3 regions of the Methylobacterium sp. 1973 genome follow, and region 3 is predicted to be linked to each of the others. Evidence: predicted binding sites of a transcription regulator. Region 3 holds the regulator's gene; each other region holds the start of a gene.
What was found. Region 3 encodes LexA, which represses DNA repair genes until DNA is damaged. Its sites were predicted from a motif close to TGTTCNNNNTGTGTTCNG; they were not measured.
Positions count from the first base shown of each region.

Region 1: the regulator LexA is predicted to act here: its motif matches at 1,638-1,655, upstream of dinB (DNA polymerase IV).
Region 2: the regulator LexA is predicted to act here: its motif matches at 1,865-1,882, upstream of ABIC70_RS11650 (DUF3072 domain-containing protein).

Region 1 covers NZ_JBEPLA010000002.1:153,499-156,767, forward strand. The annotation lists gene rimO (30S ribosomal protein S12 methylthiotransferase RimO) at 58-1,419, shown strand; gene dinB (DNA polymerase IV) at 1,679-2,761, shown strand; gene ABIC70_RS04540 (hypothetical protein) at 2,954-3,181, shown strand; gene ABIC70_RS04545 (hypothetical protein) at 3,233-3,269, opposite strand, start outside.
Region 2 covers NZ_JBEPLA010000005.1:78,522-81,790, forward strand. The annotation lists gene ABIC70_RS11635 (lytic transglycosylase domain-containing protein) at 1-128, opposite strand, end outside; gene ABIC70_RS11640 (Cof-type HAD-IIB family hydrolase) at 317-1,138, opposite strand; gene ABIC70_RS11645 (gluconokinase) at 1,143-1,715, opposite strand; gene ABIC70_RS11650 (DUF3072 domain-containing protein) at 1,891-2,175, shown strand; gene ABIC70_RS11655 (Flp family type IVb pilin) at 2,378-2,626, shown strand; gene ABIC70_RS11660 (polysaccharide biosynthesis/export family protein) at 2,888-3,269, shown strand, end outside.
Region 3 covers NZ_JBEPLA010000002.1:586,344-589,612, forward strand. The annotation lists gene ABIC70_RS06800 (NRAMP family divalent metal transporter) at 1-267, opposite strand, end outside; gene ABIC70_RS06805 (hypothetical protein) at 348-563, shown strand; gene ABIC70_RS06810 (hypothetical protein) at 582-1,028, opposite strand; gene lexA (transcriptional repressor LexA) at 1,279-2,016, shown strand; gene ABIC70_RS06820 (ComEC/Rec2 family competence protein) at 2,010-3,269, opposite strand, start outside.

The sequences.
Region 1 (3,269 bases), 430 kb from region 3:
GCGCTTCGGGCGACCGATCCTCGGTTGCCCGCGCCGGGCCTGTCCGACCCGAATGCCATGACCGCCACGCCTGCTCCCCGCGGCCCCGCTTCCGGAGCCGAATCCAAAATCACGGCCCCCAAGATCTCGTTCGTGTCGCTGGGCTGCCCCAAGGCGCTGGTCGATTCCGAGCGGATCCTCACCCACCTGCGCGCCGAGGGCTACGAGCTGGCCCGGCGGCACGACGGCGCCGACGTGGTGATCGTCAACACCTGCGGCTTCCTCGATTCGGCCAAGGCGGAGTCGCTCTCGGCCATCGGCGAGGCCATGGCGGAGAACGGCCGGGTGATCGTCACCGGCTGCATGGGCGCGCAGCCGGAGGAAATCCGCGAGAAGTATCCGGATCTCCTGGCGGTGACCGGGCCCCAGGCCTACGAGTCGGTGGTGGCCGCCGTCCACGAGGCGGTGCCGCCGGCCCACGACCCGTTCCTCGACCTCGTGCCGCCGCAGGGGATCAAGCTCACCCCGCGCCACTACGCCTACCTGAAGATCTCGGAGGGGTGCAGCAACCGCTGCAGCTTCTGCATCATCCCGTCCCTGCGCGGGAACCTCGTGAGCCGCCCCGCCGCCGACGTGCTGCGCGAGGCCGAGAAGCTGGTGAAGGCCGGCGTGAAGGAGCTGCTCGTCGTCTCGCAGGACACCAGCGCCTACGGCGTCGACATCCGCTACGCCGAGAGCCCGTGGCGCGACCGGCAGGTCCGGGCCAAGTTCTACGACCTGACCAAGGAGCTCGGCGAGCTCGGGGCCTGGGTGCGGCTCCACTACGTCTACCCCTACCCGCACGTGGACGAGGTCATCCCGCTGATGGCCGAGGGCAAGGTGCTCCCATACCTCGACATGCCGCTCCAGCATGCGAGCCCCTCGGTGCTCAAGCGGATGCGCCGCCCCGGCAACCAGGAGCGCCAGCTCGACCGGATCCGGAGCTGGCGGCAGATCTGCCCGGACCTCGCGATCCGCTCGACCTTCATCGTCGGCTTCCCCGGCGAGACCGAGGCCGAGTTTGAGGAGCTGCTGGCCTGGCTGCAGGAGGCCAAGCTCGATCGGGTCGGCTGCTTCGAGTACGAGCCGGTGGCGGGCGCCACCGCCAACGCGCTCGGCGACCTCGTGCCGCCGGAGGTCAAGGCCGAGCGCAAGCGCCGGTTCATGGAGACGCAGAACGGGATCGCGCTGCGGCTCCAGCGGGCCAAGGTCGGCAAGCGGCTGCCGATCATCGTCGATGCCGTCGAGGGCGGGGTCGCGCGGGGCCGGTCCAAGGCCGACGCGCCGGAGATCGACGGCACTGTCCACGCCGCCTTCCGGCGCCCGGTGCGGGTCGGCGATATCGTCACCGTGAAGATCGACCGGGCCGAGGCCTACGATCTCTACGGCAGCGTGGCCTGAGGCGGCGCGCCGTAGCGACTTTCCAAACCGCGCCCTCATCCTGAGGTGCCGGAGCGCAGCGGAGGCCTCAAAGGAGGTCTCCAGAAGGCACGGCGATCCCTGGAGCCCTCCTTCGAGGCCCGCTGCGCTCCGGCACCTCAGGATGAGGGCGCGGGTGGGACATCTCTGTTGACGCAATGTCCAGCGCGGCTTGACCCCGCCGGCCCGCCGCGCTTTTTCGGAACAGAGTAGGAACCCACGGCGGATCTCCGAGGCGGCGATGGATCCGGAGGTCGCGCTCCGAAAAATCATCCACATCGACATGGACGCGTTCTACGCCTCCGTGGAGCAGCGCGACGACCCGTCCTTGCGCGGCCTGCCCCTGGCGGTGGGCGGCTCGCGGGAGCGGGGCGTCGTTGCGGCGGCGAGCTACGAGGCGCGCAAGTTCGGCGTGCGCTCGGCCATGCCGTCGGCCACGGCCCGGCGGCTCTGCCCGGACCTGCTGTTCGTGAAGCCGCGCTTCGAGGTCTACCGGGCGGTCTCGGAAGAGATCCGCGCGGTCTTCGCCCGGCACACGCCGCTCATCGAGCCGGTGGCCCTCGACGAGGCCTATCTCGACGTCACCGAGAACCTCCTCGGTCTCCCGACGGCGACGGCCGTGGCGAAGGCGATCCGGGCCGAGATCCTGGAGCGCACCGGGCTCGTCGCCTCGGCGGGGGTCTCGTACAACAAGTTCCTCGCCAAGGTGGCGTCCGACCACAGGAAGCCGAATGCCCTGTTCGTCATCACCCCCGCCATGGGGCCGGACTTCGTGGCCGAACTGCCGATCGGCCGGTTCCACGGCGTCGGTCCGGTCACCGAGGCGAAGATGAAGCGGCTCGGGATCGAGACCGGGGCGGATCTCCGCGCTTGGTCGCCCGAGCGCCTGCGCGAGACCTTCGGATCGGCGGGCGCCTACTACCACGCGGTCGCCCGCGGGATCGACGCGCGGCCGGTCCGCGCCCACCGGGTGCGCAAGTCGATCGGGGCGGAGACCACCTTCTCGGAGGACACGGCCGCCTTCGAGGTTCTGGCCGCCCGGCTGGCGCCGCTGTTCGACAAGGTCTGGACCGGGGCCGACGCCAAGGGCATGCGCGCCCGGACCGTGACCCTGAAGCTGAAATTCTCGGATTTCGCCCAGGTCACCCGGGCGAAATCGCTCACCGTTCCCGTGGCCGACCGGGCCAATCTGGAGCGGATCGGCCTCGACCTGCTCGCCGGCCTGTTCCCCCTGCGGCGCAGCGCGCGGCTGATCGGGGTGTCGCTGTCGGGCTTCGCGCAGGACGCGCCCGAGGCGCCGCTCCAGCTCGGGCTGGCGCTCTGACGGGGCACCCCGTCGCGGGGCGGCGCCCCGTCGCGGGGCCCTGTCGCGGAGCGCCGTCGCGCGGCCCGCGCTGATGCGACGCGGGATCGTCGTGCGGTCGCGCACGCCGGGCCCGCGCGGCCGCCCCCACATGGGATCCATCCGGCGCGGACCGGCATTCCCCGGGACCGCGCGCACCGAAGGGTCCGTCCCATGTCGAAGCCCGCCGTCCTGGCCCTGTCCGCCGCGCTCCTGCTGACCGTCCCGGTGGACGCCGCCCGCGCCGACGGCACCGCCGCCTTCGGGGCCGCCAACGCGGCGCAGCTCCTGGGCTACACCGCGAGCCCCGCCCAGCTCTACGTCCCGGCGAGCGGCCCATCCGCCGGGTTCGCGACCGGCCCGGCGCCCCAGCGGCCGAAGCCGCCGGCCCGCGCCCGCTGACCGGGATCGCCCGGGCCGGGCCGGCCCGGGCGTGCCGTCACCCCGGCTCGGTCAGGCGTTCTTGCGCGGCCGGTGGTCCGGGTCGACG
Region 2 (3,269 bases), on a different contig from region 3:
AAGCTTGCCGGCACGCCGTTCGCCTTGGCCTGCTGCTCGATCAACGCGTCGATATTGTCGTGCGCGCTCTGCCCGAAGGCGGCTGCGGGCACGACCGCGAGGACGGCGGCCAGGATGAGGCGATGCATTCCGAGACCCGGTGCTGCTTGTTCTGTGGTCAAGCTAGGTCACGGGGAAATGAGGCCGGAAAGCGGCCCCGGTTCGGCAGCCTGTGGGCGGCCGGGGTGTCGGGAGCGTTTGTGATCCGCGGGCCACAGCGACGCGTCACGCGGCGGCGCGGCGATCCAAAGGGATGCCCGGGGCGGCGGCCGGGCGGTCAGGGAAGGAGGAAGCGCTCGACCGCATGGGCGAAGCCGTCCGCGTCGTTGCTGTCGGTGACCGCGCGCGCAGCCGCCTTCACCGCCGCTTCGGCATTGCCCATCGCCACGGAGAATCCGCTTTGCGCGAACATCGGACGGTCGTTGCCGGCGTCGCCGAAGGTGGCGATCCGCTCCGGCGGGATGGCGAGATGCGCGCTCATCCAGGTGACGAATCGCCCCTTGTCGAGATGGGGTGGCGTCACGTCGAGGTAGTATTTCTGCGAACGGTGGATGGTGGCTTGACCGGCCAGGGCCGAACCGATCCGGGCTTCGCAGGCTGCCAGATGGGCGTGGTCGCGGCTGACGCCGACGATCTTGGCTGCGCTCCCCATGAGTGGGCCGAGATCGGCGACGACGCGGGGCTCCGCGCCGATCGTGCGGCGTTCGAGGTCGGTATAGGGACCCTCCGGGTCGCGCAGCCACCACGCCCCCTCGGCGAAAACCCAGACGTCCAGTCCCTCGGCCAACAGCCGGTCGAGGGCCGACCGGGCCGCCGCCTCGGGGATGGTTCGTTCCTCGATGGTCGAGAGGTCCGGCCGCACGACGCTCGCGCCGTTGAACGCCCCCATCGGCAGGTCGAGCTCGAGTTCGGCGACCAGATTCCGCAGCCCGATCGGCGGCCGGGCCGAGGCGATGCTGAAGCCGATGCCGGCCGCTCTCAGCCGCCGGACGGCCGTGACCGTCGCCTCGGTCAGGCGCTTGTCGCCGGTCACCAGGGTTCCATCGACGTCCGAGATCACCAGGGCGATGCCCGAAGCCTTGCCGGATCCTGCAATCATCCGCTCACTTCCCAACGGTATCCCGGCGCATTTCGGCCGCGAGTTCCGCGACCACCCGGTCGGCAATGGCCTCGGGCGATTCGCGGATGCCGACCGTGATCGGGTGTTCATCGGCCCCCGGAATCTCCAGGGCCGCGAACTGGCTGTCCAAGAGACGCGGCGGCATGAAATGGCCCTGCCGCTCGGCGAGGCGCTGCGCGATCAGGGTCCGGTCGCCGTCCAGATAGACGAGGCGAACCCGCTGGCTCCCGCGGGTGAGAACGTCCCGGTACGCGCGGCGGAGGGCCGAACAGGCCACCACGCCCGACTCGCCAGCGTCGAGGCGCTGCTGGATCCAAGTCGCAATCCGGGCCAGCCAGGGCGCGCGATCCGCATCGTCGAGGGCGAGGCCCGCATGCATCTTCGCCACGTGCTCCGGCGTGTGAAAGCTGTCGCCGTCCACGAAGATCCAGCCAAGCGTCTCGGCGATCAGCGCCGCCACGGTGCTCTTCCCGGAACCCGAGACGCCCATGACAACGAGCACCTGACCGGCGGCGGCCGTTCCGGCATCCGGCGCCGGCTCCGATTGGGACGTCATCCGGACCACCCTGGCTCCGAGGCGCGTCGGGGCGCTGCCCTTCACATCAATAGGAGCGGGTTTCCAGAAGGGAAGATCGCCGGGGATGCAAACGGGCTGCGGCGCCCGCAGGAACCGCGGCGCGGCCGGGCGCGTTCACCCCGCAGACGCCGAACATTTAGGGAACATGAGTCGCATGGCTAGCACAACCGCGAAGGCAACACCGAAGGCCGGCCGGGGTACCGGATCGCATCAGGACGCTACGGAGAACCCCAAGACCGACCCGAAGGACGTGTCGAACCAGATCAAGGATCCGGATCAGTGGACGACTGGCGGCGAGCCGATGACCGGCGCGCAGGCCTCCTATCTGAAGACGCTCTCGGAAGAGGCCAAGGAGCCGGCGGCGTTCGATCCTGACCTCGACAAGGCCGAAGCCTCGAAGCGGATCGACGATCTTCGCCACAAGGCCGACCACGCCTGAGCCAAGCCGGGCGCGTTTCCCCCGGGCGCGCTTGCCCGGGGCGCGCCCGTCGCCGTGTACGTCCGGGCGGCGTATCCCGGCCGGAATGGACAAGGTGGCCTGTTTCGAACACCTCGTTAAGCCGGCGGCAATGGCGAGAGGTTATGCCCCATTCAGCGCGTGAGGCCGCGCGGGCAGCGGGACTAAGAAGGCACGTTCGACCATGGATGAGCCGGGCGGCGGCGAAGCAGGACGGCGTGCGGTGCGGATTCCGACGGCGTTCGGCTTGACGGATCGGATTCGTGCCGAGGCCGTACGGTTCGTCCGCGACGTCCACGGATCCACGGCAATGGAATACGCCCTGCTCGGCGGCATGATCTTCCTCGTCGCCGTCGGCAGCATCCGGTACTACGTGTCCCGCGTCAGCGTCGTCTACGGCGACATCACCGCGGCAGTCACGCAGGGAAATTGAGCCGATCGGTCGCGGGATTTTTGGCCATTGGGCTGGAGCGACCAATGTGCGGCCGCTGATGACGTCCCGATTTGTATCTCGATATTTCGACCGCGGGCGAACGCCCGGCATTCGTCGTCTCTATGCCCCGAAAAAGCTGTGCTTAACGAGGATGACTTCGCAGTCTTGGCCGTGCCGGCTGGAGTGTGGCTCACCCGCTACGGACACCTGGGCCGCCATGGGCTAGGCACGGGCTCGGCAATACCGATGGGCAACATCTGGATGCGCAAACTTCCCCTTGTCCTGCTCGCCGTCACGGCGATGTCGGGCTGCACGTACCTGCCTGCGGCGGGTCCGACGGCGAGCGCGATCCAGGCGGGGGCGGAGGTGGCCACCGCCGACGGCGGCCTGATCGCCCGCTACGAGATCATCGACGTCACGCCCTCGGTGGTCGAGGCCCTGCGCGGCCGGCCGCTGGACAGTCTGCTCGCCTCCTTCGGCGACCATCGTCCCTCCTCGGAGCCGGTGATCGGCGTCGGCGACATGGTCTCGGTCTCGATCTGGGAAGCCGGGTCGGGCGGCCTGTTCTCCGGGCCGCTGGTGGCCGACCGCTTCTCGGCGGGCTCCAAGTCCGCCCTCATCCCCGAGCAGCCCGTCGGGCGCG
Region 3 (3,269 bases):
CCAGGCCCAGACCGGCCCGTAGCGCTCCCGGATCAACGCGCCGTGGCCGCGTCCGGTGGCGGTCCCGAGCCGCACCGTCAGCTCCTGGACGACGTACAGGATCGGCACCAGCAGGATCTGGAGGAGCAGGAGCGAATAGCCCCAACGCGCCCCGCTCTGGGCCGCCGTGATGAGGCTTCCGACATCCGTATCGGCCAGCATCACCACGAGTCCGGGGCCTGCGGCCTTGAGGTAAGCGGACAGGCGAGGCAGGGAAGCGCTGGGCACGGCTCGGGAACAGTCCCGCGCACGGCCGGTTCCGGCGGGCGCCTGCGGCGTTTTCCCGGGGCAGGCGGGAGGGACATGTGATGGCGGAGAGCACGGATCGGGGCTCCGGCTGGAGCCTGCAGGCGACCGCCGTGCCCGACGGGGTGCGCCTGGAACTCGCCCTGGCCGACCTCGGCGGCGCGCCGGTCACCGCCGCGATCGTTCTCGACCGGGCGGAAGCCCGGGCCTTCGCCCGCGCCCTGCTCGCCGCCGCCGGCGACGCGGCGGAACGGACCTTCCCGAAGCCGGGCGCCTGACGGCGCGCCGCCGGTCGGTCAGCGGGCCAGACCGGGATTGCGGCCCGGCAGGCGGGGGACCACGGTGCCACGCTTCTCGATCGGCGTGTCGCAGGCGTAGGCGAACTCGGTCTTCAGCGGATCGAACACGGTCTCGCCGGTGATCCGGCAATCCTCGCGCACGGTCTCGTCGAGATAGGCCCGAGCGGCGGTGCGGAAGCGCTTCACCCGGGTGGCGTCCGGCTCCGGATCGATCCGGGCCTCGCTCAGGTTGCAGCCGGTATATTCGCGCAGGGCGTTCGAGACGATCAGCATCCGGCGCATCTGCCGGTTGTCGTAGACCTCGTAGGGCTCCTTGCAGCCGATCGTCACCACCTGGGGGGTGAGCGCCACGTAGTTCCGCGAGATGTAGGAGAACCCGGTGGTGCAGCCGGCGAGGCCGAGGGCGGCGAGGCCGAGGGGCAGCAGAGCTGCGGGTCGTCGCATCCTCGTCATCCCAAGAGGGTCCCAGCCCGCGGCCCGGATCCGCCGCCTTCCCGGCGGGGCGCCGCGGTGCATTGAAACGGCTCCGCTTGCGCCGTCAATGCGTTTCTCGACCTTGCTCCCGCGAGCGCGGAGCGACGCGCCAAGCGTAGCGGTGCCGCCCTTGCGGAACACTTGCGGAACGTTTAACCTGTTCGTGATTTGTTTCAGAGACCGTCACGGGGCGGTCTGCCAAGCCGCGAGTCCCCCTTCGATGCTCACGCGCAAGCAGCTGGACCTCCTGCGTTTCATCCAGAGCCGGATGCAGGAATGCGGCGTCCCGCCGTCCTTCGACGAGATGAAGGACGCCCTCGACCTCAAGTCGAAATCCGGCATCCACCGGCTGATCACGGCCCTGGAGGAGCGCGGCTTCCTCCGGCGCCTGCCGAATCGGGCGCGCGCCATCGAGGTGATCCGCATTCCCGAGAGCCTGAGCCAGACGGTCCCATCTTCGGCCCCATCTTCGGCCCCGGCCGAGCCGCGCCGTTTCACCCCGAGCGTGGTCGAGGGCGGCAAGTCCAAGCATCCGCCGGCCCCGGCCAGCACGCGGATGATCGACGACGCCGGTCGTGCCATTTCGATCCCGGTGATGGGCCGGATCGCCGCCGGTACGCCGGTCTCGGCGATCCAGAACCAGAGCCATGCCATCACCCTGTCGCCGGATTTCGTGGCCGGCGGCGAGCACTATGCCCTGGAGGTGCGCGGCGACTCGATGGTCGAGGCCGGCATCCTCGACGGCGACCTCGTGGTGATCCGCAAGCAGGACACGGCCAATACCGGCGACATCATCGTGGCGCTGATCGACGACGAGGAGGCGACGCTCAAGCGTCTGCGCCGCCGCGGCTCCTCGATCGCCCTGGAGGCCGCCAACCCGGCCTACGAGACGCGCGTCCTCGGGCCGGACCGGGTCCGGATCCAGGGCCGCCTCGTCAGCCTCGTCCGCCGCTACTGAAGCGGCTCGGCCGGCGCGTTGCCGGGGGCGAGGTCCCCGCCCGACGCATCGGTTTCCGGAGGCGTTGTCGCCCCGTCGTCAGAGGCGCGGGCCTCCGCGGAGGGCGCGGTGACCGGTTGTGGTGATCCCGGCCCGTGTTCCGAGCGTGGTCGCCAGGGCACGGCGCGGCCATCGGCCCGGGCGTGACGGGCGACGAAGCTCTCGCCGTCGGACCTGAGGGCGACGGCGCCCTGGGCGGCCAGGACGCGCCGGTCGATCACCAGGGGGCCGGTGCAGGACGGTGGGGCCACGAGGCCCGTGATCAGCACCGCGGCGCGGGCGCAATCCTCCGGGAAGGCCCGCCGGTCCCGGACCAGGGCGACCGCCCGTCCGTCCGGCAGGCGCGCGGTGCATCCGAGCCGGTCACAGCGGCCGCTGCCCGATCGGACGATCAGTGCCCCGGCTCCCCGTCCGTCGCCGTCCGCCTTCAGCCATTGTTCGAGAACGAAGCCGGACGGGCTGCCGAGGGCCGCGAGCCGTCCGTCCGGCCCCCGCACCGCGGCCCCCGCACCCTGCCGATCGACATAGAGGTCGTAGCGGTCGGGTCGGGCCGCGACGACGAGTCCGAGCAGGATCGGCGGCACGGCGAGCCAGCGCAGGCGGGAGGCCGGTAACGTCGCGAGCAGCAGGCCCGCGGTCAGCAGGAACAGCGCCGCGGTGCCGAAGGCCGGTACGACCACGATGGCCCGCTCGAACCCGGCGATCCAATGGGAGACGGCGAGCATGCCCCCCACCGCCTGACCCATCAGCCACCAGATCGGGCGGTCGAGGGCGAAGGGATAGGCGAGGATCCCGATCACCGCGGAGGGCATCACCACGAGGGAGACGAGCGGCAGGGTCAGGGCGTTGCCGACGAGGCCGAAGGGCTGGATCGTCTGGAAATGGTAGGTGGCGAAGGGCGCGGTCGCGACCTGCGCCACCAGGGTCGTGGCCAGGGTCCCGGTGACCGCCGAGAGGCCGCTGCCGACGAGCCGACCGAGCCGGCCCGCCCCGTGGCGCACGAACAGCCGCCCGTCGATCAGCCGCGCGCAGGCGATCAGCCCGGCCACGGCGCCGAAGGACATCTGGAAGCTCGGGCCGAGCAGGCCCTCCGGCTCCCGGGCCAGGGCGATCAGCGCCGCGAGGGCGAGGTTGCGCATGGACAGGGCGGGCCGGTCCACCAGGATCGCGCCCAGCATGATCAGGGTCATGATCAGCGAGCGCTCGGCGGCGAT